Regions from separate parts of the Virgibacillus sp. Bac330 genome, predicted to be linked through region 1. Evidence: predicted binding sites of a transcription regulator. Region 1 holds the regulator's gene; each other region holds the start of a gene.

The links. The regulator LexA, encoded in region 1, represses DNA repair genes until DNA is damaged. The targets are predictions, from matches to a motif close to CGAACATATGTTCG.
Region 2: a site for LexA is predicted at 2,984-2,997, ahead of D9780_RS10140 (DNA polymerase IV). Genes of this name have one in related genera too.
Region 3: a site for LexA is predicted at 8,784-8,797, ahead of D9780_RS05680 (YhjD family protein). Genes of this name have one in related genera too.

Annotation. Positions count from the first base shown of each region.
Region 1 covers NZ_CP033048.1:1,842,285-1,853,669, reverse strand. Annotated here, with positions in the region: gene D9780_RS08675 (manganese catalase family protein) at 1-54, shown strand, start outside; gene D9780_RS08670 (dihydrolipoyl dehydrogenase family protein) at 434-1,774, shown strand; gene D9780_RS08665 (MerR family transcriptional regulator) at 2,044-2,865, shown strand; gene lexA (transcriptional repressor LexA) at 2,925-3,548, opposite strand; gene D9780_RS08655 (YneB family resolvase-like protein) at 3,827-4,471, shown strand; gene D9780_RS08650 (DUF896 domain-containing protein) at 4,660-4,893, shown strand; gene tkt (transketolase) at 4,994-7,000, shown strand; gene sirA (sporulation inhibitor of replication protein SirA) at 7,224-7,676, shown strand; gene D9780_RS08635 (YneF family protein) at 7,729-7,950, shown strand; gene D9780_RS08625 (cytochrome c biogenesis CcdA family protein) at 9,466-10,170, shown strand; gene D9780_RS08620 (Na(+)/H(+) antiporter subunit B) at 10,234-10,662, shown strand; gene D9780_RS08615 (response regulator) at 10,680-11,045, shown strand; gene D9780_RS08610 (CcdC family protein) at 11,174-11,385, shown strand, end outside.
Region 2 covers NZ_CP033048.1:2,163,711-2,175,095, forward strand. Annotated here, with positions in the region: gene D9780_RS10130 (sodium/glutamate symporter) at 1-1,203, opposite strand, end outside; gene dacB (D-alanyl-D-alanine carboxypeptidase/D-alanyl-D-alanine endopeptidase) at 1,415-2,767, opposite strand; gene D9780_RS10140 (DNA polymerase IV) at 3,091-4,341, shown strand; gene D9780_RS10145 (aldo/keto reductase) at 4,536-5,468, opposite strand; gene dpsA (dipicolinate synthase subunit DpsA) at 5,845-6,723, shown strand; gene D9780_RS10155 (AAA family ATPase) at 7,082-10,174, opposite strand; gene D9780_RS10160 (exonuclease SbcCD subunit D) at 10,221-11,385, opposite strand, start outside.
Region 3 covers NZ_CP033048.1:1,247,837-1,259,221, forward strand. Annotated here, with positions in the region: gene D9780_RS05640 (restriction endonuclease) at 74-493, shown strand; gene D9780_RS21025 (hypothetical protein) at 565-720, shown strand; gene D9780_RS05645 (JAB domain-containing protein) at 713-1,804, shown strand; gene D9780_RS05650 (type IA DNA topoisomerase) at 1,830-3,971, shown strand; gene D9780_RS05655 (hypothetical protein) at 4,712-5,026, opposite strand; gene D9780_RS05660 (Tle-like phospholipase domain-containing protein) at 5,045-6,307, opposite strand; gene D9780_RS05665 (hypothetical protein) at 6,409-6,690, shown strand; gene D9780_RS05670 (DUF1433 domain-containing protein) at 6,757-6,960, shown strand; gene D9780_RS05675 (serine hydrolase) at 7,177-8,253, shown strand; gene D9780_RS05680 (YhjD family protein) at 8,384-8,770, opposite strand; gene D9780_RS21030 (hypothetical protein) at 9,240-9,794, shown strand; gene D9780_RS21035 (hypothetical protein) at 9,972-10,136, shown strand; gene D9780_RS05695 (Fic family protein) at 11,263-11,385, opposite strand, start outside.

The DNA of each region.
Region 1 (11,385 bases):
AGAGAGGCTGTAGAAATTTTAAAAGAGGAAAGAGATCAAAAGAAAATATTTTAGTTAATATTTCCTATAAACGCTAGTTCATTAGACGGTAAAGGGCGAATAGTTACTTTACTTATTGTAAAATAAGACGGTTTCGCATTCTATACCTTGTTTAGAATATCATCAAAAAAGAGGAGTTCTGGAAGACAGAAACACGACGAAGTATATAGGTGGGTTGCGCATACTTTATACCGAGTGGCAAATATGCTACTACACTTCGGATGACCCTTGTGATCGCCATACAAAGTAAAACCTAAATATAACGGAAGAAAACAGATTCGAGTGAACTATCCAGTTTTGTAAGCCGGAGTATGGCAATACGTATTGACTCTGGAATCGTTCCATAGTTTATACTTACAAACATAGTAACTATAGATAAAGGAGTAGTTGTACAATGTTCACATATGATGTAGCAATAATTGGTGCAGGAGCAGGTGGTCTAAACACCGCTATGGAAGCAGCTAGTATGGGAAAAAAAGTTGTATTAGTTGACAAATATAAGCCAGGCGGAGAATGTACTTGGGCGGGTTGTATTCCAAGTAAAGCAATTATTCAACTTGCTGATGAAATTCATACGGCAAAAAAATATGCCAACATTGAAGTCGATGGGAAGCAAATAATGAGTAAAGTTCGTCAATTAATAAAAAAAGCGCATCAAGCGGAGGCAGTAGAGCAATTACAGGCTGCAGGTATTGAATATATTCAAGGTGATGCGAAAATTAACGATCAACATAGCATACGTGTAGTCGATAAAATCATTACTGCTGAAAATATAGTTATTGCCACTGGATCAAGAGCACTTATCCCTTCTATTAAAGGAATTGATCAGGTTAACTATTTAACAAATGAGAACGTCTTTCAGCTTGAAGATTTACCAAAAAATCTAATCGTTGTAGGGGGCGGCCCTATCGGTGTTGAATTAACGCAAGCTTTTCAACGGTTAGGAGTGCAAGTAAAACTAGTTGAAATGGCTGACCGTATTTTGTTTAGAGAGGAAAAGGGCTTAGCACACCAGCTCCAGAGTACGTTGGAAGAGGAAGGGGTGCAACTGTATACATCTGCGAAGGCGCTTGAAGTAAAACAAGCAAATGGTACTACAACACTAACTATAAATAGGAACGATGTACTTGAACATATTGAAGCAGAACATATATTGTTTGCCTTAGGTAGAAAGCCGAATATAGAAAATATTGGTTTAGATGATTTGGGGATTTGCTATACTAACAAAGGCATTGAAGTTAATGAATATAATGAAACTTCAGTTCGCAACATTTATGCTGTAGGAGATGCGGTTGGTCCTTATTTATTTTCTCATATGGCTGGCTTTCAAGCTAAACAGGCAATGCGACATGCATTTTTAGAAATGCATACCCCCATAGAGCAACACCCAGCTTGGTGCACCTTCACACATCCAGAATTGGCTAGAACAGGGATGACTGAAAATGAAGCAAGGGAGAAATTTCAAGACAAGTTTAATGTTTATACAGTAAGCTATTCTGAATTAGATAGGGCTGTTGTTGATCAAAAGACAACTGGAGAAGCCAAAATAATTTGTGATCAAGATGGGTTTATAATTGGAGCGAGTATTTTAGGGGAAAGAGCCTGTGAGTTATTAGGCGAATTGCAACTTATGAAAACATTCCATATTCCCTTCCGTAAACTAAAAGATACAATTCATCCATATCCGTCTTATAGTGAAATTCTGACACAGTTAAGCAACGTAGCTACTGAGTAATTGAAATAAAAGCGTTTCTTCAATACCATATGTTAACCTCAAGTCTTGAATAAACGAATTCAAGCAGGTACCCTTTTATAGTACTAGAGAAAAAGACTTGTATTCATTATACAGGTCTTTTTCAATTTTTTCTTCCTTTTTTGTCTTATTAAGTTGTGTAACGTCCGTTGATAAATTTAGAATTGTAACGTATTCTATAGTATGTTAGATAACATCTACACACCTTATGCTAGTCGCTTTTAAAGACAAAACAAAGGAGTTTTTAACATATGGCTGAAAAATATTTTAAAACAGGAGACATAGCCAAATTTCATGGGGTGTCTAGTGACACAGTGCGTTATTATGATAAAGAGAATTTAGTTACTCCTTCTGTTGTTAAAGATAATAGATATAGGTATTATTCTTTGAATGATGCTTTAAAGTTTAGTAATGTGACTTGGTTGCGTGAACTAGGTGTACCTTTAAAAGCAATTAAGAACTGGCTTGATTATAAAGATTTGACAGATGTATCGGGATTTAACGAGACTTATTTAGAGACATTATTGCTAGAGAGAGAGTTATTAGATAAAAAAATTTATTTTTTACAAGAGTTAAATAGAAGACTAGCCTCTTTTCAAACAAAACCAAATATGTGGGAAGTAGTTAAGGATAATTACATATTTACTTGTAAAGGATTTAACTTTACAGCTGATGATAAAGGATTCAATATTAATGAATCCAACCTGTATGATTCCCAAGAAGATGTTTTTTGGAATAAAACTTTGATGATTGTTTATCAAAACAACTTAAGGGATTTTCATCATCCTAAAAAAGGAGAAGTATATTGCTCTAACATTATTTCTAGTATCGATCAAGATATCAAAAAAATTAGTTTTCCAACAGCACTTCGTTATAATTTTGTAGGCAATCCCTTCTCTAATATGAGAAAGATGCAAGAAATCTTGAAAGAAGCAAAGCAACATGCCACTACGCATCAGTTGTGCCTCGAAGAATACTGTTATTCATTGTTTTACCTTTCGCAAATTAAGGAAAAGAGCCCCGTTTACTATGTGCATATTTATTGTCCTGTTCATTATACAGGGGAATATTGACAGAACAAAATTCATAGTAACCCAATATTTATACACTAAAAACTGCCAATTGGCAGTTTTTAGTGTATATGTCGATACAATCCAATAACTTTCCCTAAAATGGTTACATTATCGTATACAAGCGGCTCCATCGTTGCATTTTCTGGTTGTAATCGTATATGATCTTTTTCTTTAAAAAAACGTTTTACGGTTGCTTCATTATCTGCTGTCATTGCAACAACAATTTCACTGTTTTGTGCTGTGTTTTGCTGTTTAACGATTACCATATCTCCATCTAAAATTCCGGCTTCAATCATACTCTCTCCTTCAATCACTAAAACAAATAGACTATCATCAGGGTTAGCTGTATTTGCAGGAAGTGGAATATATTCTTCAATATTTTCTACAGCTGTTATAGGTAATCCTGCTGTTACTTTTCCGATAACAGGCGCATAAAGTGCTTCTTCTTTTGGAATAGGATTCTCTTCTTCCAAATGTAAGATCTCAATTGCTCTTGGCTTTGTAGGGTCGCGTCTAATATAGCCTTTGTCTTCAATTCTAGCTAAATGCCCGTGAACAGTCGAGCTAGATGCCAAACCCACAGCCTTGGCAATTTCTCTTACAGATGGTGGATAACCTTTTTGCATTACTTCATCTTTTATATAATCTAAAATCATTTGTTGCCTTTTGGAAAGTTTAGTCATGAATCTATCACCTCGCACATAATATTAATTAACCTTAGTTTACCATTAGATAAAACTTCGCGCAAACATTCGTTCGAAAAAACGCTTGACAAGATCATATGTTCGAGTATAATAAGTGTATAAAACGAACAAAAGTTCTATATTGTATAAGGAGGGCTATTAGATGTTTCAAAAACTGACCAAAACAGACGCATTCTATCTTGTAGCTTTTGCATTAACATTAGGTTTCTTATATTATTCTATTATAATGAGTTAATATGATAGAAGGAGTAAACATTGTGAAGGCAGTTGTATATTGTAGGGTAAGTACTGACAAAGAAACTCAAGAAACATCATTAATAAGACAAAAACAGGAGTTGGTTAAACTGGCAGCTGAATATCAACTTGCTGTGGTCGCTTGTATACAAGAGCAAGAGAGCGGATATAGTATCGATCGAGATGGGATATTTAAGATGTTAGAGATTTTTTCTCAAAAAAGGGCAGATTGTTTATTGATTCAAGACGAGACTCGGTTAGGTAGGGGAAATACAAAAATTGCCCTTTTTCACCAGCTGCAGAAATTACATGTTCCAATTTATACAAGTTTTCATGGAGGAAAGTTAGAGTTATCGGAAGCAGATTCCATGGTGTTGCAGATCGTTGGAATTGTGGAGGAGTATCAACGCAAAATACATAATATGAAGATAAAAAGAGGGATGAAGCAGGCGATTGCAAAAGGTTATGATCCTACTTTAAATCTTTCGAATAGAAATGAAGCCCCAGGAAGGCAAAGATTAGAATTTCCTGTTGAAGAAGTTATTAATTTACGCCAAACTGGTCTGACGTTTAAAGAAATTGCTAATACATTAAATGGTCTAGGTTACAATGTATCAAAGGCTACTGTCCATAGACGCTATCAAGAATACAAAAGCAAACAAAAATAAAATTATTCTCAGAAGGACAAGTTCTTTGCCCTTCTCTTTTTTATATGGTACTGTAAATAAATCATGTTGATAAGCACACCTATTTTATCTCAATGACATCTCTTGTACAATGAAAGAAAGTGCAATTTTTGTCAACGAAAACTTAACATTTAACGGAATGAAAATATATGCTGAGGGAGGGTAGATGGATGCTATCAAAAGGTAAGATCGAACGTATTAATGAGCTTGCAAGAAAATCTAAAGCGGACGGACTAACTATTTCTGAACAAAACGAACAAAAAAAATTACGTCAGGAATACTTACAGGGTGTAAGAAAATCATTTAAAAATCAGTTTAAAACAATGAAAGTAGTTGATCCAGAGGGAAATGATGTAACACCGAAAAAAGTAAAAGATTTACAAAAAAAGCACAACAATAAGTAGTAATACCTATTTTGCTATAAGTGCATGATTTCACTTGTAGCAAAATAGGTTTCATTATAGAATGAGTATAGGCATGATTATGAAAGGAGTTTTTACTGAAATGGTAAATACAATTGAGCAGCAATCTATTAATACAATCCGGACATTGTCTATTGACGCTATTGAACATGCAAATTCTGGGCACCCAGGTCTCCCAATGGGAGCAGCGCCAATGGCTTATACGTTATGGACTGACTTTATGAACCATAACCCAAAAAATTCAAAATGGTTTAATCGTGATCGTTTTATTTTATCAGCAGGCCATGGATCTATGTTATTGTACAGTTTACTACATTTATCTGGTTACCAAGTATCCATGGATGATCTAAAATCCTTTCGACAGTGGGGATCTAAGACGCCCGGACATCCTGAAGTTCATCATACGGATGGAGTAGAAGCAACTACTGGGCCTTTAGGACAAGGTATTGGTATGGCTGTCGGTATGGCAATGGCAGAAGCACATTTGGCTGCTAAATTTAATCAAGAAGATATTGCGGTGGTGGATCACTTTACATATGCAATAGTGAGCGATGGCGATCTAATGGAAGGTATCTCTCATGAGGCTGCGTCTTTAGCAGGACATCTGGGATTAAGTAAACTGATAGCACTTTATGATTCTAATGATATTTCTTTAGATGGGGATTTAAATAAATCTTTCTCTGAAGATATTGAAAAACGTTTTGCATCATACGGCTGGCAAGTATTAACTGTCAAAGATGGTAACGATGTCAATGAAATTAGACAAGCTATTAAAGCAGCGCAAGAAAATCAAGAACAACCAACTTTAATTGAAGTGAAAACTATCATTGGATATGGGTCTCCAAATAAATCTGCTTCGGCAGCTTCTCATGGCGCTCCATTAGGTGAAGATGAAGTGAAACTGACAAAAGAATTTTATAAATGGACACACGAAGAAGATTTCTATGTGCCCGAAGAAGTATATGAAGATTTCAACCAAAAAATAGTTAAAAGAGGTGTTGAAGAGGAGGAAAACTGGAATCAACATCTAGCAATGTATAAAGAGAGGTACCCAGAATTAGCTAATCAGTTTGAGCTTGCTCTCAACGGTGAACTTCCTGCAGATTGGGACAAAGAGCTTCCAGTTTTTGAACCGGAACAAGATACACTAGCTACAAGGGCATCTTCTGGAAAAGTATTGAACGCTATTGCTAAAACCGTTCCAAACTTCTTTGGTGGTAGTGCTGACTTAGCCGGCTCAAATAAAACTACCATGAACGGGGAAGATGATTTCTCTCGTAAAAACTATGCTGGTAGAAATATTTGGTTTGGTGTACGAGAGCATGCAATGGGCGCAGCTTTAAATGGTATGGCATTACACGGTGGATTAAATGTATTCGCTGGTACTTTCTTTGTGTTTAGTGACTATTTGCGACCTTCCATTCGTCTTGCATCAATTATGAACACACCTGTCACTTATGTGTTTACACATGATTCTATTGCGGTAGGGGAAGACGGTCCAACGCATGAACCTATTGAACAGCTTGCTTCACTACGAGCAATGCCTGGTTTATCGCTTATTCGACCAGCTGATGCAAACGAGACACAAGCAGCTTGGCGATTAGCTTTAGAATCTACAGATACACCAACAGCACTTGTGTTAAGCAGGCAAAATTTACCTACGCTTTCTGGTACGAAAGAACATGCGTATGAGGGTGTTAAAAAAGGTGCTTATATTATTAGTGAAGCAAATAAAGAAACGCCTGATGTAATCCTTCTGGCAACTGGGTCGGAAGTACAATTAGCGATTCGTGCCCAAGCCGAACTGAAGGAAAAAGGTATAGAAGCTCGCGTAGTAAGTATGCCATCTTGGGATCGATTTAAAGCACAGGATAAGAGCTACCATGAACAAATTCTACCTCAAACTGTCAAGAATCGGGTAGCTATTGAAATGGCTTCTCCATTCGGTTGGGAAAGATATGTAGGTGAACACGGGAAAATTATTGGTATTGATACTTTTGGAGCTTCTGCAAATGGGGAGAAAGTAATGAAAGAATATGGTTTTACCGTGGAAAATGTAGTTAAGCACGTAGAATCATTTGTTAATTAAGTAAAAAAAGAGTGACCTGCAAGTTTGGGTCATTCTTTTTTTACTCTAGTAAATAATCATTTATTTTTATCTTAATCGAATATATTATAGTGATCGCCAAAGACAGACAAAAGAAGTGGTAATTTTCTTTAAAACCTGACAGTATTTTTAATATATAACACGTATAATAGGTATATCTAATAACATCCTGCATGATAGTAGGAAGATCGGAGAGATTATACCTATGCACATGTATTCTATATACCACTTGACAGAGGAAGTAGCTAAGAATTATTTCCATAAAAGTAGCTTACTATATCGGTTTTTTATGGAATTGAAATCCCAACCTAATCGTTCTGATTTGCGTAGACAATTTGATTACATTACGTATCCAATTTGTTATAAAGGAATTTTGCTAACGATTCAACGTTTTAATTCTGCTAATTTATTTGTAAATATAGACAAGCATAGGGTTAGTATATATAATAAGAAGGCGTGCATTTCTTTACATATTGGTGAAAAACATTTAAAATTTCATTGTGAAACGTTAGAAATCGCTGAGGAAATACTATTTCCAATATTACGTAGTTACCAACCATTGCTTTTTGTCGTTGGCGACAATATACAAAACTTCGGTTGGATAACACCAATTTTGGAATACAGTCAACCAGAACAAAATGAGGCAATGTATTCCTAGTATTAATTTACTATACTGTTTTAAGAGACAACACGAAGGAGGAAAGCTTTACATGGACACAATATGGGTCGTATTAATCGCTGTAGCAGCGTTAATTATTGGTGTTGCTCTTGGGTTCTTTCTTGCAAGAAAATATATGATGAATTACATGAAAAAGAATCCACCGATTAATGAACAAATGCTACGAACATTAATGATGCAAATGGGTCAAAAACCTTCCCAAAAGAAAATTAATCAAATGATGCGTGCAATGAACAACCAGTCCGGAAAATAAAAACGTTGATATGCCAGTGGTTTTAGACGTTGGTCTTCATTATCAAAAAAGTGCTTTTGATTAAGTTTATTAGCACACTTTTAGTATTATTTTGGGTTAATTTTCCTTGAAACCACTTATTTCTGTAAAAAATTAAGCAGAAAAGGTGGTTTTTTATTTTATGTTTTTAATAGGTTTTATACAGAATGTCGTCCTCAATCTCAATCGCAACGCAATGAAGTTCCTGCAGCGTGGACAAATACACTTATCCCCCCTCTTTTAAAAGAAGTAGAATTTAAGGGGGAAATAGATAAACGATTAAAAACAAGTGATGAGAAGAAATTGGAGGAATGTAGGAATATATACGTTTTTCCAATATGGATGCATAGGCTTTCACTACGTAAGAAAAACGTTTTTACGTTGAGAATAAAGGATCTTACAATCGTTCATGCTTCCGTTATAAAGAAACTATGAACAATACGGTAAGGGTTTTGAAGCGAGATTCACTTGGTACTAGAAACTTGAACATTTGAAGCATGAAATTTTATGGCAGCAACAGGTAAAAAAGGTGCTAGTTTGAAATATACATAGCAGAAGAGATATACGGAGACTCCTGTGAAAAACGGCGACTGAGACCCCAAAGCAGGCTTTATGAGGAGTATCGGGCGGGTTTGTTCGCGGGAAGCGGAGTACGTCCCTCTTGAGACCTAATAAAAAGTGTTTTTTATGGAGAACAAGCTTTTAACCAAAAAGTTGGTGGCGTAAATATCATACCAGTTCCTTTGACAGAGAACCTTTTTAATTTTGTATTTAGTTTCTGGTCTCACTGAGCAAACCTTTGTGAAGTTTATTTTGACATTTTATTAAATATGATTTCCTTTGAAGTTTCTTTGTTTTAAAATTAGCAATTGTTTTGCGAACTCTTTTGTTTTGAACAATAAAGTTATAATAGTTTTCCTGGTTCATATAATCTAAGAACCATTGTTGCTTTTTTAAGTACTTTAAGTTTTCTGATATATCTTCCTCGTAATTTCGAAGTGATGGAGAGTATAAATTGATGAAGACCACTATAGCAAAAATCAACAAATAAAATAAAGTTTTCATATTAAATCCTCTCTTATTAAATTGTGTTCTTAGTGTCCAAGTTCATTTGATGCTTATGAGAAATTATACTGTCTAAAATACGTTTAAACAAATGATTCGTTTCATGGAAGTTTTACTTTAGGAGAATGAATAAACAATATAGGAATTTATAAAAAGTTTTTAAGCGATGCAGAACAGCGTTATTTAAAGCACAATAAGTTTTATTGGTATCATAAGCATCATCCTTTCTGCTAAATTCTTTCAGATGAGTCTATATAATTAAGTAATACAGGTGCTTGAGTAATCTATAAGCTCATAGAAGAATGGTTAAAAAACTTTATGAATAATTATGATTTTTAAACGTTTTCACTTGATTGTCAAAAATGTTTGCTAGACATGGATTGCTAGTTTGATACAATAGACACATTGAATAATAATAGAGGAGGTATACCTTTGACGGAAATAAATGTATTCATCGCTTTTGGAGCAGGTTTTCTCTCCTTTATATCTCCGTGTGTATTACCTTTATATCCAGCATTTTTATCCTATATTACAGGTATGAGCGTAAATGAGTTAGCTGAGGACAATAAAAAACTGAATGCAAAAAGCATATTTCATACGGTTTTCTTCTTGTTAGGATTTTCTGCCGTATTTATTATGATGGGGTTTGTAAGTTCGGGTATATCTGATTTTTTACTTTTGTACCAAGATATAATTAGGCAAATTGGTGCTATTGTGATCGTGTTTTTTGGGTTAGTTATCGTTGGTATACTAAATTTTGATTTTTTAATGAAAGATCGAAAAATAAATTTTAAAAATCGTCCAGCAGGATTTATTGGCACGTTTATTATCGGTCTAGCCTTTTCCTTAGGATGGACGCCATGTACTGGCCCAATTTTAGGGATCGTATTATCATTAGCTGCCACAGAGCCTAATACCGGTATGATGATGATGATTGGATACATACTTGGTTTTTCAGTACCTTTCTTCGTACTATCATTTTTCATTGGTAAATTAAAATGGATAAAAAAGCACAGTTTAAAACTTGTTAAAATCGGCGGCTATGTCATGATTTTTATGGGGATCGCTTTGTTTTTTAATTGGATGACCGCGCTAACTTCATATCTAGCAGGATTATTTGGTTTTTATGGCTTCTAATGGATTTTTAACTTATGATATATTACAATAAAAACTATAACTGCTATTAAAGGGGCAATACAAATGTACAAAACGAATGATCTTATTTTACGAACCACTGCATCTTTAATTGCGTTTATTCTACTAGGTTTTGCAGTGTATTTGTTATTGGCTGGACACAATTCTCCTGGTGGTGGGTTTGTTGGAGGCCTTATGACTGCTGGTGCTATTCTATTAATGAATATGTCCTACGGGTTTAAAGAAGTAAGAAAGGTGTTACCAATTAATTATGTAAAATTAATTCCTGTTGGCTTAGCAATCGCTGTTGGTACAGGTATTGGTTCTTTTCTTTTTCAACAGCCTTTTTTATCTCAAACCTATGGTTATTTTCACTTTCCTATATTTGGAGAAATTGAGTTAGCTACAGCCATGATTTTTGATTTAGGTGTATACTTAACAGTTGTAGGTGTAATGATGACGATTATTTTATCAATTGCTAATGATACGGAATAGTGAGGAGCAAATGTGGCATGGCAAAAATACTTGTAGTCGATGACGCTAATTTTTTGCGGACTGCACTCACTTCGATTCTAAAAAAGAAAAATCATGAAATTGTTGGAGAAGCAGAAAACGGCAAAGAAGCTGTACGACTATATCAAGAATTGGAGCCAGATATTGTAACTATGGATATAACAATGCCCGTAATGAACGGTATTGAAGCTATGAAAAAGATTATTGAATTAGACTCTAAAGCTTCCGTAATTATGTGTTCGGCAATGGAGCAACAAAAGGTAGTTTTTGAAGCGATAGAGCTTGGTGCAAAGGATTTCATTGTTAAGCCATTTGACGATAATCGCGTCCACGACACCTTTGAGCGTGTCATATATTCCACGTGACACTTGTTTCTTAATTATTAAATAATTTTTGAAGTGACGCTTTATTTATTCGTCTATTACTTTTCCTCTCCATGTCACACGTAAACAAGTAAATTATTTAGGTTATGATGGGAGAAAGTGAATTGCACATGTTTTGGTTTATTACAAGTACAGTTGGGGCAGCTATAATGGCAACTTCTATGATTTTTCTTCGATTAAAAGCAGCAAAAAGGCCGGCTTCTGTTAAGAAAATCATTCTACCACCACTTTTTATGAGTACTGGAGCGCTAATGTTTTTGTTTCCTATGTTTCAAATTAGTTGGTATCAAGTTTTAGAAGCTTTTAGTGTAGGAGTACTATG
Region 2 (11,385 bases), 320 kb from region 1:
TCTCATCAATAATAGACCTGTTGCCGTAATTCCCATCGATTGCCCAAAATCACCAATTCCACGTTCGAACCAATAAGAGGGAATCATTCTTGGTGCTAAAATTAAAAATCCCAACACATTCCATACTATCCCTGTAATTGCTAGTAACAGAAACGGAACAATATAATCCCCTATTACATCAATGGATACTGTACCTATAGCCGTTAAAATTAGTAAATCTAACGCAAACCCTTGAATTCGATTAATCATATTTCTATCTACAATTTGTGCGTTATCTATTTTATTAAAAAATTTCTGGACAAATATCCCGCCAATCATGGCAAGTGGAAATAATGGGATATAAGTCATAAACGTAGAGTCTGTAAACGGTGTAATAATAACCGACTCTAGCCATATGAGAGCTTGTAAAAGGAGGTACCCGACTAATACGGCTAAGCCAACCAACGCAAAATGTAACGACAATGGTTCAATAGACTCTGGTCGTACAGTCATTTTAGCAGCCGGATCACGATTTTCAAATTCCATAATTCCTTGCTTTCGTAAATCTGAAAAACCTTGTACATTTTTTATTACATGTGTTTTTTCTTTTCGTACCGCCCAGTTAATTAAAATAATGCCGACAATTACACCTGATAATATCCCAATTGTAGCAAGACCTACTGCCAAATCATATCCTTGTGCAAAGCCAATTTCTTCAAATGTTCCAGCTAAACCAGCAGCTGTCCCATGTCCTCCTTCAAATGCTACCTCAATAAGGGCACCAGTTAGCGGCGGCAGACCGAATACGGGACTCAATACAAGTATAGCTAACAGAATTCCTATCACATACTGACCCCAGCCAATTGTCCAGCCAAAAGCTAATTGTGGTCCACCATAGTCCCATACCTTTCGTAATCCTGGAATAGAAGTTCCAAGAAACAGTGAAGCAAAAACGACGTTAATGAATAACCCCGGTAAATCACTCCAGACTGCTGTCACTTGCTCCGGAAAAATCCCATTCACCCAAAAAGAGTCTTCTGCTACAAAAAGATGTAGTATTTTCCCAAGCACTTGCGGTCCAAGCATTAAAGCTATAAAACCTCCAATTATGGATGCTGGTAAAAATAAATTCTGCAACCAAGCAACCCTTACTCGCACCCATTTTCCTAAGAGCAAAAAAGCGGCCACATATAAAAAAGCAAATCCAACTTGGCTTGCTGTCATTTTGAAAACCCCCTTCTTTATTATTGGTGCTATTGCTTTTCCCCAGATGATGGTTTTCAAAACTTTTACCTTATGAATCTGACTAAAACCCTAGACATTTCTCAAATTAGTTGTTGCCATAGCTTTTCCTCCATAGAAAGACGAAGGGTTTCTTCATAAGGATTTGACGAAAGCCTCCGTTTATAAAACTAAAGCGCAAACTAGTACTTTATCATACGCTTGCTATAATGTGTAAAATACGATCCTCTATCTCTTTACCTTCGTCTTCATCTACTAAATGATTTAATAACAGAGAGAAGATGATATTATCCTTTTTAGTGTGCATATATCCGGAAAGCGTACTTACACCATAAATGGTCCCTGTTTTAGCCTTGACATCAAGCTTTTCCATACGCCCTTGTAGTGTACCGAGCATACATGGTTCTTGTGCAACAGTATGTGGTAACGCATGTAAATATGTATTAAACCAGTCTATTTTTTGAATTTTGTATAGTAGCTTGGTTACTTCGTTCGCAGGTATCATGTTTATATGTGATATACCTGAACCGTCTCGAATAACCATTGTTTCCAAATTCATTCCTATGCCGTCCATTTCCCGTTCTAAAACTTGCAACCCTTTTTCCCAGCTGCCCTCTCCGTAAACTTGTCTACCCATTTCCTTTACAAGTATTTCCGCAATGGTATTATTGCTATTTTTCATAAATGGAAGCATTAGTTTCTTTAAAGCGGGAGAATGGTGCTTATATAATAATGTTGAACTATCCGGGGCTTGCCCACGACACATCCCCCCCTCTATGAACACTCCTTGCTTTTTTAACGCTGCTTGAAAAATATGTAGCGCGTAATCAGTTGGCTCCCAAACGGCTAGCCATTCTTCCACCCCCTCCCCACCTTCTGGAATTTCTCCTGATAAATAAATCGTATTTCCGTTCCTCTCTCTTATCATGGTAACATCTTCTTCTCCCCCTTTTTTCCCTGTCCTTATCGTATTGAACACATCTATATAGGCTGTTTTTGGTGATACAGATATCTTAGCATCATCTCTATATTTTTCAGGCAATATTTTCACATAAACACTTCCTGCATCGTACCGATGATCTGGTGAAACAGTTAATGCAGAGATGGAAGATGCATAATGAAAAGTCTCATCATTCCAAATTACATCCTGCGACAAGCGAACAGCATCATACCACGTATCATCACCAATTATACTTCCTGCAATAAAATGTATTCCTAATGCATGCAATTGTTGAGCAAATCGTTGATACGTTTCTGGCAGTAACGTTGGATCCCCTTTACCAACTACATATAAATTCCCCTTTAGTTTTCCTCCTTCTATCACTCCGTCTGTACGTAACTCCGTACTAAAACAGTACTTCTCCCCTAACACGTTCAAGCTAGCCGCAGCTGTTAGTAGTTTCATATTGGAGGCTGGAAGAAATCGCGTATCTCCCATATGCTCATAAATCATTTTCCCGGTATTTGCATCCCTTATACTTATACCTATCAGTGCCCCTTGTAATCTTGACTCATTCTTTATATATGCTTCTATACTTTCTTTCACCAGACATTTCCCCTCTTATCTTCATTTATTATCGCATGCTTGTAAATTTGTATATAACTATTTCCATATGGTGAAGGGCAATCCTTTTTTTCATGTTAAATTTATCACTGCTTACTGAAATAATTTTTAAAATATAGATTGCACTTCATTTTTAACAAAACGTTGATGATTGGAATTAAATACCACTAGTAACATGGGGCAAAACTGCTTATAATAAGAACAAATGTTCTTTTAAGGTGTAGAATCTTTTTCATTACATTGATAGGCTTTCACCATAAAGCTGTAGCAATAACCCCAAGTTTTTCTAATGAGGATGATGTTTGATGGATTATTCCGTTTATCCCCGTAACGATGTTTTATGCATCGATATGCGTTCTTTCTACGCCAGTGTAGAAGCGGTTAAATTAGGGCTTGATCCAATGGAAACTTTATTAGCTGTTGTAGGCGATCCCAACCGTTTAGGTAGTATTGTACTTGCTGCTTCTCCTGCACTCAAAAAGAAATATGGAATGAGTAATGTCAGCCGTTATTTTGAACTACCAAAGGATCCAGATCTACATATTGTTCCAGCACATATGGCAGACTATTTAGAAGTGTCCACAGAAATAACTAAATTACTTTATCAATATGTTCCAAAAGAGGCGATCCATCCCTATTCTGTTGATGAAGTATGGGTTACTGTTAACGGATTGCAAAGGCGATTTGGAAATCGTCTAATTATAGCGCAACGGATTAAACATGATATTCTAGAATGTTTTGGCATTACATGCTCCATTGGTATTGGAGATAATAAGTTTCTTGCTAAAGTCGTGATGGATATTCATGCAAAGAAACAAGGCATTGCCGAATGTACATATGAGGATGTACAACAAAAACTGTGGCCCGCTTCAGTGGAGGCGATTTGGGGAATTGGAAGCAGAATGAAGAAAAATCTCGAACGAATGGGCATTATAACATTAGGACAACTCGCGCGTTTTGACTTACAACGACTACGAAAACGTTTCGGGGTTATGGGAGAGCAATTATACTGGCATGCATGGGGGATTGATTTGAGTCCCGTCATCGGCAATTTTGTGAAAACAAAGCAAAAGGGGTTTGGCCATGGTATTGCATTACTACGCGATTACGCAAAAGAAGAAGTTCATGTCTGTATACTGGACCTTTGCGAAGAAGTATGCCGCAGAGCAAGAACCGTTCAGATGGCAGGAAAAACCATTCAACTTGGAATTAGTTATTCAAAAGAAACAGGGGGCGGCTTTTCTCGTTCTACTTCTATTTCTATACCAACTAACGCCACAATGGATATGTATCATGTTTGTATGGGGTTGTTTTTTCGTTTTTACGATGGTAGGAGTAGTATTCGTCGAGTATATGTGACTTTAACCAATTTATATACGAAACAAGATACACAACTGAGCCTATTTGAAAATCGTACGAAAAAAGAGGATATTGGCTATACAATGGATGCGATCCGAACAAAATATGGACCTACCTCCATTCTCCGTGCCATTAGCTATACAGATGCAGGCATTACAATCGAAAGGAGCAAAAAAATTGGTGGGCACTATGCTTAATGGAGAAATAAAAATGAGTGACAACATGAGCTAAGTGACCTCAATAGGAATTTGCATATACTTTTCAGTAATGCAAAACCACCAGTTCATTACGACACTGGTGGTTTTCTCTGCAACTAAGCCTTTTCTAATGATTTCATAAGATTTCAAACATCTGATGAGTTAGGTAAGAAAAAAGACGCCCCAAATTCTTCCTATCGCGTGAAAATATCGCTGATTAACTGCACATCTTCTGCGGTAAGTGCAATCGTAGCAGCACGTTTGTTACTAACTACTTGTTCTGGCCGCTTGGCACCTGGAATAAGGACATCTACAGAAGGACGGGTGAGATACCATGCTAAAACAATATGGGCAATTTCTTCGTTATATTTCTCGGCAATTGGTTTTAATTTCGCCACTTTCTCAAGGTTTTCATGAAATGTATCACCTTGGAAATTCGGATTTTCAGCTCGTAAATCTGTAAATGTTTGATCTTTAGTATATTTTCCAGCAAGCAAGCCAGATTCCAGTGGAAAATAAGGAATAAATGTAATGTTTTCTTTTTCAGTATAAGTGAAAAAACTACCTTCTGCCTCACGTTTTAGTAAATTGTATTCGCCTTGTACCACATCTACATAACCATCTTTATTCGCTTCTTTCAATTGTTCCAATGTGAAATTAGATACACCTATGGAACGAATTTTCCCTTCATCTTTTAATTCTTTCAACGCTCCCACTGCCTCATCTTTTGGTGTATCTTGATCTGGGAAATGAATATAATATAAATCAATATAATCTGTTTGCAAGCGGCGAAGACTATCTTCGACGGACTGCTTCAAAAAAGTTGGTGAATTATCCATGACCACTTCATTACCAACAAATTTATGCGCTCCTTTTGTTGCCAGCACGATATCTTCCCGGTTATATTCTTTCATCACTTCACCAGTTAACTCTTCAGAGCGTTCGGGTCCATAAATATATGCCGTATCCAACATATTAATCCCTTGATTTAAGGCTGTACGCACAACATTCTTTCCTTGTTCCTCATCAAGCATATTTGGATACAAATTATGCCCGCCGACAGCATTGGTACCTAACCCAATTGGATAAACAACGATATCTGATTTTCCTAATGTAACTGTAGTCATAAGTAAAAACATCTCCTTTTCATATGATTTGCTTTACTATCTTTAATTTACCATAAACAAATGCTCTAAACATCCCAACGCAAAATCACTCAAACGCTAGGTTTTTTCCTACATCATGCTCTGTTGCTTTAAAAAACTTCAATTAGAAGGCTGATTCTCCTACCAAATTTCTGAAAAAAAGAGTATGTAAACCCTTATCTCCAAATACAACAATATTACTCTTATCGTAAAAAACCTTTCATATAAAACGTTGTCCTATTATACAATAAATAAGTGAACCTGTTTCACTTATACTATGTATAGAATTTAGAGTTTCAAGTAATAGCATTCGCCACAAAAACCGGCGATCGGCCAAATACGAAAAGGAGATGATACGATGCTGCATATTCTCGTAGTCGGTGGGGATAAAAGATATATACATGTTATCGAAACATTAGCTAAATTAGAAAACAACTTATATTTAATTGGATTTGATACAGTTTCATTTGATAAATCTAATGTGAAGCATGCCAAATTAGAGCATATGGATCTTTCTATTATCGATGCGATTATTTTACCTATTGCAGGGACAGATGAAAGGGGCCAAGTTGAAATCATGTATGCAAATGGACACTTTTATCTTACAGAACAAATACTTTCCTCTACTCCTGATCATTGCACCATTTATACAGGAACTGCAAATGATTACTTACAGGAAATGTGTAAAGCAGCACAACGAAGCTTAATACGATTATTTGATCGAGACGACGTTGCGATTTATAATTCTATCCCAACAGCAGAGGGGGCATTAAAAATTGCGATAGAAGAAACGGAGGAAACGATTCATAACGCAAATGTATGTGTGCTTGGATTTGGCAGAGTGGGGAAAACAGTAGCACGACTTTTTCATGCAGTCGGTGCTAACGTATATGTAGTAGCTAGAAACCATGCAGATTTAGCTAGGGTTACAGAAATGGGGTTAACTCCTATAAAACCTAATCGACTACATAAGCTACTAGCTGATATGGCTATCTGTATCAATACAATCCCTTCCTTAACTATCGATGATGAACATTTAAGCAAGATGTCGATTTCTACCGTAATTATTGACCTGGCTTCAAAACCTGGTGGCGTAGACTTCGTAGCTGCACAAAAACGGGGGATAAAAACTGTGCACGCGCTCGGTTTACCAGGCAAAACAGCACCTAAGTCAGCTGGTAGAATAATAGCTAATATATTAATGGAAAGTTTAAAAAGCGAACAGAAACACCAGTAGAAAAACTTGGCTTTTCGTCCATTCTTATAGCAAAAAGCTGTCATTTTGCTTATGAACTATATACTTTCCTATAATGTAAAAAAAATCACAAATTGCTAAGTTATAGAAACGTACTTTCCTGCAACATAATGAACAACTATTCGGAATCATTCAAAAAGCGAAGCCCCAATGCTGCATTACTGTTTCTCGTAAAGTGTATGCTCGCTTTCATTTCCTAAACATCTAGAGAGTCTCTCTTTGCGTGATTTTCAAAAGCGATGATGGCTCGCTCAAAATGAGCCATCATCCATGCTATAACTTTGACTTATCCAGTATATACTGCAACTTCTTAAAGCGAGCGAACTTAAAGGAAAAAGCTCTATTTAATTAAAAATTTTGTTCTGCTAGAGCCGTCTTTGGACTTCGTTACTTCAAGCACAGCTGGAAAAATTGCTTTTAATTCTTGCACATGAGAAATAATGCCAATCATTCTTCCTGACTGCTGCAAATCGACTAACGTATCAATTGCTTTATTCAATGCCTCTTCATCAAGCGTACCAAAACCTTCATCAATAAACATCGTATCAATGGAAATAGCACCTTGAAAGCTTTGAATCACATCAGACATTCCGAGCGCTAAGCTAAGGGAAGCGTTAAACTTCTCTCCTCCTGATAAAGTTTTTACATCTCTCGTTTGGCCTGTGTAAGCATCATATACATCAAGAGCGAGACCACTTTGTCTCCCGTATGATTCTTGACGATCACTACGAATAAAGGCATATTGCCCATTTGACAGTTCTTTTAACCGCTCATTTCCTGCAGCAATAATTTGTTCTAAGTATTCAATCTGCAAATAACGTTCAAACGAGACTTTTCGATGATTTTGACCTCGAATCATATCATATAAATCAGCTACTCTTTGCAACTGACGTTCATAATTTGTTACTTTTTCCATTACTTTTTGTACCGATTGCTTTAACCCTTTTGCCTCTTGTTCATACTGCTTGGATTCATTCCATCTACTGAAAGCTAATTCGTACGTCTCTTTTAAACGATGTAAATCCTGTTGCATAACAGTTACATCAAACTTCTCCTTACCTACTAACATAGCATCTAATTCTTGAACCTGTTCACGTAAAGAAGATATAGACTGATAGTATTGTTCTAAATCTTGTTTCAATGCTACCCGTTCAGATTCAGGCAATTTTGCTTTTTGATAAGTGGCTTCAGAGGAAAAACCTTCCTTTTCTAAAGCTTGTAAAAATTGGTCGACAGAACTCTCTCTCTTTTTAACCGTTTCATCCAGCTGCTTCATGGCTTGCGTGAGCTCTGATTGAACTTTCGTTTGTTCCTGTTTCCATTTCTGTTGCTCTTTTTGTATAGCTTCCCATGCACTTTTTAGTTGCTCTAAATGAGTGGCTGTTTTAGCAATTTGCTCTTTCAAGTCTGCAAGTACACGCATGCTCTCTGGTACAGACTGTATCCTTTCCTGATAAGCTGCCTGCTTTTGTGCTAATGTTAACTTTAATTGTTGCTCCAATTGCTGTTCCTCTTTTTGCTTTGCTTCCAATGCTTTATATTCGGATTGAAGTTTTTCAAGCGCAAGCTTCTTTTCTCCACGTTGATGACGTGCTTGTCTTAGCCTTTCTACCTCAGCATTTAGCTTTTTACCAACTGTTGCAAGTTGCTCCTCTTTTTGTTTTACATTTGTGCTAGCTATATGCTGCTTTTCTAATTCAGTTGCTTTTACGCGAACATTTTCTTGATTCGCTTTTAACTTACCACGTACATCTCGATATGCTGTGTCGACTCTCTCAAATTCTCTTCTCGCTTTTTCTAATTGCTCTTTCGTCACTTTCTCCCATTGTTGTGTAGCTTTACTCGGGTGGTCTAGACTTCCACAAACCGGACATGCCTTCCCTTCATGCAAATGGGCAGCTAAATAAACGGCTTGGTTACCCATCCATGTTTGTTCAAGTTTGTTATAATGCCCTTTCATTTGAATAGCTATTTTTTCTTTTTGCTTCGCTTCGGTTTTCAACAAAATTTGCTGTTCCATTAGTTTACGATATTCATGTACTAACCTAAATTGCTCACGCATCGTATTTAATTCTTCCTGCTTATCAGGAAGCTTCTCTACAAACTGGTCAAGCTCATGCATATGCTTTTCCATTTGATCTATTTGGTCCTTTTTCTTCCCCAAAAGTTGTTCTGTAGCATAAAGGGTATCAGCTGCCTGCTTTGTTTGATTTTTTATCGCCATTAACTGCCGTTTCATTTCATCAATTTGTTCCACAATAGGTAAATAATTATTTAATCTATCTAGCTTTTTCCGAACCTCTTCTCGCTCAGGCTCCCGTTTTTCTTCAGCCTCTAATTGTTTGTTTACATTACTTAATTGTTCATCGACACGCTGCTTGTGATGCTTTCCATTTTCTAGTTGTCGTTTTTTTCTTTCTTCCTCTTTTAGCCAATCATTTCTCTGTTGCTCCAAGAGAACAATTCCTTGTGCAAATTCCGCTTGCGTAAGTTTTTGCTTTTTTTGTTGATATTCCGCTTCTCGTTGTTCAAGGTCTTTTAAACGAGCTTGCTTTTGCTGTAGTTCTGCAAACCGTTCATTTATAGCCTTTGCCTCATAAAATTCCTGTTGTTTTTTATCATGGGCAAGATATGCTTGCTCATATTTCTGTTTATCTGTTGCTATTTTCCATTGATAATAACGACATTCCTCTTCAAGACCGCGCAAAACTTGATGCATGTTATAGCTTTCTTGCTCTAACGTTTGGAAAAGTACGGCGTCCTCTCGTATTGGTAAGGAAGTATGAATTTGCATTATATATTGTTTTTGTTCCTGCTCTGCTTGCATAAATGCTTCTTCTGCTGCTGATTTTTTTCGCCTGAATCGCTCTGCAATGGCTTGGTAGGTCTCCGTTTTAAACAATCGTCGCAAAATTTCTTCCTTATTTTCCGTTTGCGACGTTAACAATTTACGAAATTCACCTTGTGGAAGCATAACAATTTGTTTAAACTGATCTTGCGTGAGGCCAATTAGCTGTTCTATTTTTTTATCAATTTCAGAAACAATCTGTCTATCTACACAAGGTATTTCACCGTCATTCGTGACTTCAAAAAACTCATATCGTTCTCCGGTTTTCGTTTTATTCCCTTTTTTCACATGTCCCAATTGACGTAAAACGCGATACTGATCTCCTTTTAATTCAAACAAAAGTTCAACAGCTGTATGAACATCATCTTCAGCAAAATCACTTCGAAGCATCGTATTATTTTCTCTATCTTGGCCACTGGCAGCGCCATATAACGCAAAACAAATCGCGTCAAAAATGGTAGTCTTTCCCGCTCCTGTATTACCACCAATTACAAACAAACGATGATTCCCGAGTTCATCAAAATGAATAACTTCCTTATCCTTGTATGGACCAAATGCAGTCATGGTTAATTTTATCGGTCTCAATTGTATTCACCCTTCCCAAACCGTTCAGCTTTTTATTTCTTCTATCTTATTGAAGTGTATGAGTGGCATCTTTTGTCTCATCTTGTTCTGTTAAAAGATCATGTAAGGTTTCTTGAAACAATTTTACGGTCTCCTCGTCTGGAGCCTCTCCTTTCACTTCTTTATAAAAAGCTTCAAACAGTTCCATATCTGACATTTTTGTTCGTTCTACCATTTTTTCCTTCTCAGAAGCATCAGGCGTTATGAAAAACGTTTTCCTCTCAACGTGCATTGCATTTGGATACACAGAGCGGAGTTTTTCCATCGGTGATAAGACAGGAGTTTCATCTGTCAGTTTAATAAATACATAGTCTTCATTCATTGGTTGCTGTAAAAGATCATCTAATGCGCCTTCCACTGTTCGCATTTCTCTTTTCGGTAGGAGTAGCTTTTTTTCAATTTCTACTTCACCTTTCCCATCTACATTCACAATAAAAAAACCTTTGCGATGATTTTCTTCAGAGATCGAATATTTTAAAGGAGAACCTGCATAACGAATCTCTTTTCTTTTGACATAATGCGCTTGATGAAGGTGACCTAAGGCAGTATAGTGAAAGCTATGAAACAAATCAGCTTCTACGTATTCAGATCCCCCTATAGACAACGGCCTTTCTGATTCACTAGTATTCGCCTCGCCTTCCCCATAAGGGGTCACAAAAGCATGTCCTACAAATACATGTCTGGCATTTGGATCCATGGATGCTTCTATATGTTGAATAATTATTTTCATGGCATCATTGTGCGTCCGAACGGTATCATTACCAAAAACATGACGTACAATGCTTGGATCACAGTAGGGAATGAGGTAGACATGGACTTCTCCATACGCATCATGTAAGACTACTGGCCTAATTGGTTTTGAAAGGTTCCCTGCAATATGCAAACCATTTTCACGTAATATTTTACTTCCAAAATCAAGCCTACTCGGACTATCATGGTTACCTGCAATTGCAAGAACCGGTATATTTAGCTCTAAGACGATTTTACCTAACGTTTCATCTAATAAATGCACAGCTTCTGTAGGCGGTACTGCTCGATCATATAAATCTCCTGCAATAATAACAGCATCAGGCTGTTCCTCTTCAACAGCTTGAATAAATTTTTCTAAAATATAGCTTTGATCATTGGTCATATATACGCCTTGCACAAGCTTACCAAGATGCCAATCTGCT
Region 3 (11,385 bases), 590 kb from region 1:
TTTAACTATACTTGCTGTAAAGTGTAGTTCATTCTTCTATAAACAATTTTTAAAGTGGAAAGCACAGAAACGAATGGCTCAGTCAGGAATAAAAGATATTGATCGTATGGATGGATTTCAATTTGAAGCGTATCTCAAAATATTGTTTAAAAAGCTGGGTTATCGTCCTGTAGTTACGAAAAAATCTGGAGATTATGGGGCGGATGTCATTTTGAAAGGGAAGAATAAAGTTGTCATTCAAGCAAAACGATATGGCTATAAGAATCGTGTTAGTATGGATGCTGTAAGAGAAGTGTATGCAGCACAAGCGTTTTATCAAGCAGATGAGGCTTGGGTGATAACCAATTCCTTTTTTACGAAGCAAGCGATAGAGCTTGCTAAAGCGTGTGGAGTAAAACTATTGAATAGATACGAACTAGAACAGTTTATTATCAAGATTAATCCTGAACAATCTCCAAAGGAAGTACTAAGAAAAAAAGCGTTTATTAAATAAAGCAAATCATAAAAGATAAATATAAATGCCTCGAATTGGTTTCGTAAAAAAATGGGAAAGGAATGGTTGGAGTGAGAAACAAAGAACAGAGTATTTTAGATTATTTTGGTGTGCATAGTCATAAGGAATTACTGGAGTTTATGCAAGAGCATCCAGAAGATAAAGATGTTCTTTTGTTGAAGGAACTGCTTATTCGTATGGAATATGGGGGTAATACGGATGAATAACTTGTATGAGTACTTTGGTTGTTCTTCCAAAGAAGAACTCTATCAAAAGGTAACAAAAGGTGATGATTCTGTACGAAGTTTAGTAGATTTTATCGATTTCTCAAAGGGGCAAATGAATAGTAAAGAAAAAGCAATCACTTCTCCACAGGATTTTATCGAATTTGTAGCGAAGAGTAAAATGCCTTCTCAGAGTGAAACAACACTTGTTTTTTGTTCAACTAAAAATAAACCATTATATTTAACTCGGTATCAAAAGCACGATCAAATTGATTTAAAAAGGGTGTTAAAAGAAGGTTTAAATGCTGGTGGCGTATCCCTGTTTTATCTATCAAACGATACTATGTCTACGGATAATGAGGTAGAAATGGGGAATTATTTTAAGACGTTTGGTATAGATGTGATTGATGGATTTAGTTATAACGAAATTAGTGATACAATTACATCTAATAGGGAAATGATCCCGTATCGTCTTAGTAAATATGCCCCGCCTATTAGTGAGGTTGCCGAAAGAGATGGTGGTAGGGGGACGGCTTATGAAATGAAAAACGCTATCACTACTTTTCATGGATTTGATGAATTCAGCTCTTTTTTTGCTAATCAAGAGATTGTAGGAAGTAACTTGTTAAAAGACAATGCAAAGGTGAAGAAAAGCTTAAAAGTTGGTTATCAATATGATTGGCAAGAATCCTTTGGGATTATTGCTTGCGATTCCGATTATAAGGTAGTGTTTGTAAATGAACTTTTTAAAGGGTCACCGAATGCAAGTATTGTAGATAGAAAGGTGTTTACAAAGGCATTATTGTCAAAAGACGATGTTTCAAAGATTGCTGTTTTTCATAATCATCCTTCAGGCATACCTGAACCAAGTCCTGAAGATAAACAAATTACCAAAGGTCTGAAAGAGGTATCGGAAAAACTGAATATACAGTTTTTAGATCATTTTATTGTCGGAAAAGAAAGTGTTTATTCATTTGCAAAATATATTCCTGAATATGTATGTAGAAATAAAGATTATAGCAGTTTTGTTCAAAAACAGGCTAAGATAAAAAGAGGTAAACAAATGGCATTTGAGCTGGAATTATGAGCGGGAAAGAGGGAGAAATATCTAAATGGGAAACATACTAATCTTAGCTGAAAAACCAAGTCAAGGAAAAGCTTATGGCGATGTGTTTCAAAATGTAAGCAAACGAGACGGGTATCTGGAAGTGCAAGATAGTCGTTTTTTTAATGGAGAAAAAGCATATATTACTTGGGGATTTGGTCACTTAGTGGAGCTTGTGCCTCCTGAAGCATATAATCAGAGTTGGAAGAAATGGGATTTGAATAAGTTGCCTATTATGCCTGAGGCGTTTCAGTTTCAAGTAGCTAAAGATAAGCAGAAACAATTTCAAGTGGTGAAGCATTTATGCAACCAAGTGCAAGGCATTATTATCGCTACAGATAGTGACAGGGAAGGAGAAAATATTGCAAGAAGTATTTTGCAACAAGCTGGTGCAAACCATAAACCGATAAAACGATTGTGGATCAATTCTTTGGAAGTCGAAGAGATTGAAAAAGGATTGCAACGCTTACAAGATGGCAATAACTACATTGCTTTATATAAAGAAGCACAAACAAGACAGTACAGTGATTGGTTAGTTGGCATGAATGCTTCTCGTTTATACACATTGCTTTTGCAAAAGAAAGGGTTACAAGGGGTATTTAGTGTTGGGCGCGTACAAACACCAACGCTCTATTTGATTTATAAACGTCAAGAAGAAATTGCAAACTTTACGTCCCAGCCATTTTTTGAGCTGGGAGGAAATGTGACGGTGCATGAGCAAAGCTTTGAAGCTAAACATAATCAGCGCTATGATACCAAACAAAAAGCGATGGATATTTTACAGTCTCATGGTATTCAAGAAGGTGAGCAGGATGGGAAAGTAAAAGAACTAGAAAAGGCACAAAAGAAAACGAGAGCTCCGAAGCTGCACTCTTTATCTACGTTACAAACAAAGATGAACAAACAACGGAAGTATAGTCCATCGATGGTGCTAGAGATTGTTCAAGGGTTGTATGAAAAGAAATTGGTCACCTATCCTCGAACGGACTGTCACTTTATTACAGAGAATGAATTTGCTTATGTGAAGCAAAACTTGACTGCCTATCAAGAGTCTTTAGGTATTTCTTTTTCTGTGAAGTATCCAGCAGCAAGAAAAGCGTACGTGGATAGCTCGAAGGTACAAGAGCACTACGCCATCATTCCAACCAAACAAGTTCCACAGCTGGAACGTTTGACAGAAAAAGAAAAGGATGTGTATCGAGAAATTTTAGCAACAACCTTGGCCATGTTTGCACCCGATTATGAATATGAAGAAACAAAAGTAATCATTGATGTGCGAGGGTTAAGCTTTTATAAAACTGGAAAAGTAGAAAAGAATCGAGGATGGAAGGTATTATTTCCACAGGAGAAGCAACAGAAGCAAAGGGAACAACCTGCGCAGCTTCCTGCCATGAAGCAAGGCGATGCTTGCATGATCGATGTATTTATAAAAGAAGGAAAAACGCAACCTCCTAAACCGTATACGGAGGGTAATTTAATTCAGGTGATGAAACATGCAGGAAAGGACGTTGAGGATGAAGAAGCAAAGCATATTTTAAAACAAAAGGAAGGCATTGGAACAGAGGCTACTAGGGCAAGTATTATTGAAACGTTAAAACACCAGCAGTATATTGAAATAAAGAAAAATGTGGTGTACGTAACATCAAAAGGGAAAATCCTTTGCCAAGCTGTAGATGGGACATTGCTAGCTAGTCCAGAAATGACAGCAAAATGGGAAACTTATCTAGCGAAAATAGGGAGAAAGGAAGGCTCTCAGGATAAATTTGTAGCTAATATAAAGAAATTCGTTACTTATTTATTGGAACAAGCACCTAATCAAGTAGCAACGTTAAAAGGTGAAATCAACCAGGTGTCAGAGCAATCCTATGTTGGCGATTGTCCCATGTGTCAAACCGGTAAATTGCAAGATAAGGGGAAATTTTACGGATGTAGTGGCTATCAAGACGGCTGTACATTTAGCCTGCCTAAAACAATGTTAACGAAGAAGTTGCCCCAAACAGCTGTTCAATCTCTTTTAAAAGGAAAGCGAACGAATTTGATTAAGGGGTTTAAAAGTAAGAAAGGGAAGAAGTTTGATGCGTATTTAACGTTGGATTTAGAAGGGAAAATAACCTTTGAATTCCCGAAGAGAGGCAGGAGGAAATCGTAGTTTTATATTTTGGGTGAGGTTAGAGCTGTAGTTTAAATTAGGTTTAACTACAGCTCATTGTATACTAATGGATCCAATTGTTATTTATTTAATCTAGTAATCTCTGAGTAGTTGAATTTAATTTTAATTAAATGATCATAAAATATAGTTTGGATTACTTTATAATACACTCTATCTGAAAATTCGAACGTAAATTTATAATGTACAAAAAGAATACCTTTATACATTATAATCCCGACTAAAAATAAACAAGGGCTATCATGCCGTATGCAGAAGAAATCATATTCATAACAGCACCTATCCCGTCTTTCCAGGAATCTGTATCTTTAAGGAAAAGCGTAAATAAAAAAGCTAAAAATGCTATAGGTAAAGAAACAATTGTAGAAGGAATAACGGACTTTAAAAATTTTTAATAGAGTATGACTCTAGTTCATCTATTTTTATTTGAATGTAAGGAAGTAAATGGTTTTCTAAGTTAGAATCGCTTAATTTTTATCTGTTTTTCCATTCTAAAAAAATTTGTTGGCTTTTAATAAATTGAGCATTTTTTCTTTTGTATTTTGTTTCCTTTTTAATGTCTTTTACTAACTCTTTATTAATTGTGTCAATGTTAATAATGCGTAACATCTCCTGATTCCAGTTAAATATGACAGACCAAGTATATAATTGTATATATTTTCTTTACTTTAGTTCAAAGCTTCTTCTTTTCAATGAATGTATTCTTTTATTAAGATTTATTGCTACCAAAACCATTGTTTAAGTTGAATATTTTCATAGTTTTCCTTGTAAATACGATCCATTTCTTTGAGTTGAGTTATATTATCTATAAAGCGTTCCATTAAGGCGTGATTTGCTTTTCCGTCAAAATATTGGTTGATTTTGCTTAAAATAACCTGATGTTTTTGTAAAAGTGACAAAACAGCGTAACTGTGCTCTAATTGCATCTTTGTAATGTCCACATTTTCTTCTAAGTTCTGTTTAATTTGCTTCTCTAACGCTTCTTTCTGTGCTTTAGTTTCTAGGTAATCTTTCCACCAATCACTTCTACTACTCATTATTTCACAATCCCCTTATTAACGTATATGTAGCCATTGAGCAAGTATTTGATCGATTTGTTTAAAATTTTTACTCATTTTAACCATATGGTAAGCTATTTCTCCTGTATCATTTTGATTCTTTCGAAGCTTTTCCAAAAGATGTTCAAACACATCTATATCGATTAAAGAAGGAATTCCATCTGCCCCAACATTTGTTAATTCACGAAATATTTCATCCACATGAGAGGTATTTAATTTATCGTATTTTCCTGATCCAACTATGTTTCTATATGTATTTCTTAATTGTTTCATTGAATCTAGATGATCTTCCAGTAATCGAATTAGCGCAGCTCTTGTGGTTGCAAGTAGTTCTTCACTTTCCTCCATTTCCGTGGCTAATTGATGCATAAGTTCTGTTTGGATGCGAATATGAAAGTCATGAACGCCACTATTTTTCAACTCCAGTGGAGAGGATTGTAACTTTCCTTTAATTTTTTCACCATATAATAAGTGTGGAAGAAAATATCCTTCTTCATTATACATATCCTCGCTTACGTAGTTCTTGATACGATGTGTCTTAAGGGTTTTTCCATTGTTCTCTGCTGGATCACCGACATAATATACAGAACCAACAGAGTGCTTATAAAAAGTTCCCACGAAGTCATCAGGGTATGTGTAAGAAATAATATTATCTTTAAACTCCCCATTTAAAGCCCGTTCTTGATCTTCTTTGGATAACAGATCAAACACGTCAGCTGAAGCAAACGTGACAGCGTTTGAGTCATGTTTGACAGCGAAATACTGCGCAAGACCTCCCCCTAGAGAATGTCCGGTAAAAACGATGTTGTTTGCTCCGTGTTTTTTTACATATTTTTCAACAATGGGCGCAGCTTCTGTAAATTGGTTTTTGTTCGTATACGTGAGGGTTTTATCTTTGGAGTTAAGTTTTGCCTTCCCCGTTGTTAAAGCAGCGTCTTGAGACGGGGTTCCTAAATAAGGTGTTTTTCCATGTTCTTTTTTGGTATAATCGGAATCACCAAGAATAATTCCATGAAGATCCTCTTCATAATCTTTAAGAGAATCTGGCTCTGTGCCCCTGAAACTGATAACGATTTCATTTGTGGCGGGGTTTTTGAGTACATAACCGTCTAATCCAGTATCAGCGCTTTTAATGGTTTCGATAGGATACCAAGAAGTTTTTGCGTCATCACTTATCTTTATTTTTATTTGTAGAACGTCATCTTGATATGTATTTTCAGATATAGTAGCAGCCTCTAAATCTTTAATGTGATTATTCAATTTATCCTGCCCCTTATTATTTTAATTAGATGAGGTGAACCGCTTTGAAAATATTTAATATTGTTTTAATTATATTTATTATACTATTAGGAGGTTGTAATGTGAACTCTAGTCAAAAAACTTATGATGATGAAACATCAGAAAAAGCAAAGTCAATTGTTAAGAGTTATTTAATCAATAATTATCATGGCATCGAAGATATTGAATTAGGTGAGCTATATCAATCGCCTATGGGGAGTATAACAGTTGATGGTAAAGTTAATGGTAATGAAGAATTTTCTATAACCTTTACTGATAAATTAAAAGTTAGAAGTCTTGTGGTAAAAAGCAAGAATTTTCCGGAAGAAAAAGAACAATGTAAAGAAAAAGACTGTAATTATTGAAATCTACCCAAATTGCTATAAAATCTTTGCTGTTGATAAAGGTTTTTAAAAAATAACTATAAAGATATCCGTACAGTAGATTTTGAAAAAGGTGATTATAGTACTCCTATGGGAGGAATGGTAATTAGCGGAATAGTTAATAATAATAAAGAAGCGACTTTCTCTATCGGCATTGATTATCAAAGTAACTTTAGAGTTGGTTCGATATCCGAAGGGAATGAATTTCCTGAAATAAAAGAGGAATGCAAAGAAAGAACATGTGATTATTAAAAGAGTCAAATTGACAAAAGCAAAAGAAGATATACTTTTTCACTAGCGTTGCATAAATAACGTCGTAATTTCAGTTTTAATATTTTTTCTTAAGAGAGCCAAAAAATGTAAATTAGTGAATATTTAGGGTGTTTTTAATATTTTGTTTTAATTAATGCAACGCTAGTGAAATAATGTGTGTTCGAGAGAAGACACAAAGGTAGGTGACTAGAAACTATGGTCGTTATAATATTATCGTTAATAGTAATTGTTATGGTTTTTATAAGTTTTCTTGTTGGTATAAAACAGTATAAACGAAATTTAAAGAATAATGAATATGATTTGCTAGAATATTTAGAGAAACATAAAGATAACTTATCAATCACTATAAAAGAAGATGGACATGACACTTTAACATTTAATCAAAATGTTAAATTTCCACTGGCAAGTACAGTAAAGATAATAATTGCTTTTAATTTTGTCAGATTGGTTACAACCTGTAAACTTTCTTTATCTGAAAAAGTGAGTCTCAGCTATATTGACAAGTTTTATGTTGTAAATACTGATGGTGGGGCACATCCTGAATGGAAAAAATCAATGGATAATTCTAGTGAAGTATCATTGTTAGACGTAGCTAAAGGAATGATGCAATTTAGTTCAAATGCTTGTACAGATTATCTAATGAATAGAATTGGGTTAGATGTTATTAATGAGAGCTTAAGAGATTTGCAAATTAATACACACGATAAAATCACTTATCTAACGCCTTCCGTATTAATGCCGGGATATTTATCAAATAAGAAGAAAATAGCAACTACAAAGATGCAAACTATGAAGTCCGCTTCCTACCAATCATTATCAGAAGAACTATTTAAGAAAACGGAACAAGGAGAATGTGAAGATTTAAAAGAAAAAACATCACGAATGTTGAGTCGGAAAATTCAGTATTTAATAACTGAGAAGCTTCCATCTTCTACTACAAAGGATTACGTAGACCTTATGTATAAACTTGGAAAAGAGATTCTTAGTGATGAAGAGAAAAAATTATTTAGTGAAATATTAATTGGGGAAAATATAAAAGGAAATCAAGATGATTACTTCTGGTATAAAGGAGGAGCAACTCCATTTGTGTTAACTTCTTCTCTGTATAAAGAAAACGCAGAGCACTCTATTGTTATTTCACTATTCATGCGTGATGAAAAAGCCGAAGATTCATATTGGATACAAAATATCTTTAATGATTTCATATTCAGTATAGCCACCGACATTGATTTTAAGAATAAAGTAAAATCAATATTTAAAGAAAATATGTGAGTGAATACAATTCAAAGCTCAAGAAAAAATAAAAAAAAAACTTAGTCTTTCTCTTTTTGCAAATCTTAAACATAGATTTTTGGCGAAAAATTGAAATAATAATTTTAAATCTATTAAATAAACCATTTTATTACTCCACATCCGGTGGCATAAAATTAACATAAGTGGCTCTCTTTTGCTCAAAGCCCACAGCCTTATATAAATATCTGGTACAAATTTTAGCGGTCATTTCTCGCAGTTGATGTGGCGTATATTCCCAAACCCCGGTTTTATTTTTATGCTGCCACTTATATGTGGTTTTGCCAATCCTTTTAATATCCAAATGGTATTGGCTATACAGTTGCCTTTTAGTGGTAGCTAAATCTATTCCAATGAGTCTAATGGCTTCATCCGTAAAGTCCAGATAAAAGTCGGGATCGTGAAAACCATCAAAATATTGTTGGTCGTGTTTAAATACAGCTATTGCAAGAGGCATAGCTATAAAGTTCACAGCGAGTTGTTTGAGTTCTCTATTCATTTTATCACCTTTTAGAACGTTTGTTCTCATTATAAGTAACTAATTAATTTTTATCAATTACAATAAATGGTATACGTAAAGTATGAAGCAAATTAACGTGGTATCATTTTCGTAAAATATGGACCTTGAGTAAGATATTGGAGAGGAATATGTAAAAATGAATAGAAAACTAAATATTTTGATGTTTTATAATACAGTTTTTCATATAAACAATTTTATTCTGATCCTACTTGTATATCTCTTTGGATTAAATAGCATTGCAGCTCTGTGGTTTTTTACCCCTTTTATCTCTATTCTCTTTACAACTTCAATGATAGAGAATTCAAAGAAGATACTAAGTGGAACGGTTAGGAAATTGTCCATTATAGATTTTCTGTCACGGTGTTTCATTTTATTTTTTAATTTTTTTGCACTAAGTAACTTAGTTCATATCCCATATATTTATCTATTTGGTGTAGCCATCATTTTTATGATGATAAATATTTATGTTGAAGTGAGGATGAAAAAGCTGTTAAGTCATATTCAACAAAAAGATGTAGAAGGGGGTTCCTTAACAAAGGAAGAATTTAATGATTTGATTGATGATTACGTTAATGATAAATCTTCTAGTGAAACTAGTAAAAGTGTTCGATCTATTGTCTATATGGGGTATTCTAACGTTTTAATAATTGTATTAGTAATTGGAGGCATTATATCGTTTGATTTATTCGGAGTAAAAAACAGGTGGATTGTTCTTTTAATTGTATTTCTATTTTTGGCGATTTATTTATATTTAACAGCAAAAAAGATTAGATCTTATTATAACGATGAAAAAAGAATAAAAGCAATAAATATAAGAGATAATATCACGCTTGTAATAGGATTATCAATCATCTATATATTGCACGGAGTGGTTTATATTGGGGAATCAACCTTTAATTTCTTTGGTGTTTTTCTGGCTTGCGCATTCTTTTTGCCAACCTTTAAAACAAATCAAACGATTCGATCTAATTTTCATAAAACAAATAAAAATAAACATGAGTAAAAACTCAGGATGAAAATCGTGTTTCTAAACATTCAATACATAGCAAGCTTTTGCTCATAATAAAAACACCTCCTGCAATCATAATCGAGACGAGTTAAAGGCATGTGGTGATCTTTATAAGAAAAGAAAGATTTCAATTGTTACAATTAGGGTTAGGGAAAAAGGAGGTCGTTAACATTGAAAGAGGGTTCTATACAAAAGGTTTTAGGAGCAGGGACTTTTATTATATTTGCGTTTTTAACTGTTAAATTAAGCGGTAGAACCTTGCTAGAAAGTTTTATAGTATCTTTAATGGCGTGGGGCATTTTCAAATTAGTGACATCCAAGAAAATGAAATTATAATTTTTAAGCTAGTGAATACAACGTTTTTTTACTTCACACCTGACGACACACAATACAGAAGTAGCTCTTAATGGCCTCATAGGTAAAATCCAAGATCATGAAAACCATCAAAATATTGTTTGGTCATATTTGAAATACAGCTATTGCAAGAGGAATGGCTATAAAGTTCACAGCGAGTTGTTTGAGTCTTTATTCATTTTATCATCTTAGAGAACGTTTATTTTTATTGCAAGTAACTAATTATTTTTATCAATTGTAATTTTTAGCAAGACGATTAACATGAAAAAGATGGTTAGATCAAAAATGGGACGTACATTTACCATACGCAGCGCATTCCCCAAGAATGGCATAGTAAAAGTTGCTATAATGGCTGCTACGAAACAAAGTATAACTATAATAAAAACTTTTTGTAATGAAGTCATAATTACTCCTTTAATGGTATATAACATTCTTAGAAATATCTATAAATTTATTTAAATTCATAATAGGATTTTTGGGTGTATAGAAAAAAGTCCAGTATAATCACACTTATTAAAACGAGTGGTTTTACATCCTCTGTGCCCATTCTCTCATTTAGTTCATTACAGAGTGATTTCATCGCATCTGGAGTTTCGAATGAAAAAACGGTATAAAGCGAATAGATTTTCCTTTGCTTGGTGAAGTTTCGCTTATTACATTAACAACATTTTTCCATTAATCTTTTCAAGCGTTTATCGGTAATGATAATTCCTTCGATTGAAAATTTGCGACGTCTTTGAGAGTATTAAGGATTTACGGTGCTTGTTTCATATATAAATCTTGTTTTCCTTTATACTTGTTAATTTTTTAAATTAAACTAACCGTTTCCATATATAAATATATATTAGTGAAAGCTAAACATAATTTATGGTTCAGCTCTTAGTTGCTACTGAAACACGTAAAGTAGGTGAACATGATACACGTCTTTCGCTAGTTTTTAAACATTATGTTGATAAAACTAGATACCCTTGCTTATGTTAGATGAAAAAGCCTATTCATTTATGTATAGGGCTGGGTCAAACCACCCGTTGAACGGTTGGTTTGTAATTATATGTTGTATTATATTTAGAATGCGTTTTGTATGCAATCAAAAACGTTTTTTTACACGCTATAATTCTAAATCATGATTCTTTGTACTTTTTGGATCGCTTATTGCCTTTTCATTCATATTCATGAAACGTTCTAAACGTTTAGACTCTTCTTGTATTCTTTGAGTAGCAAACTGAGTAAA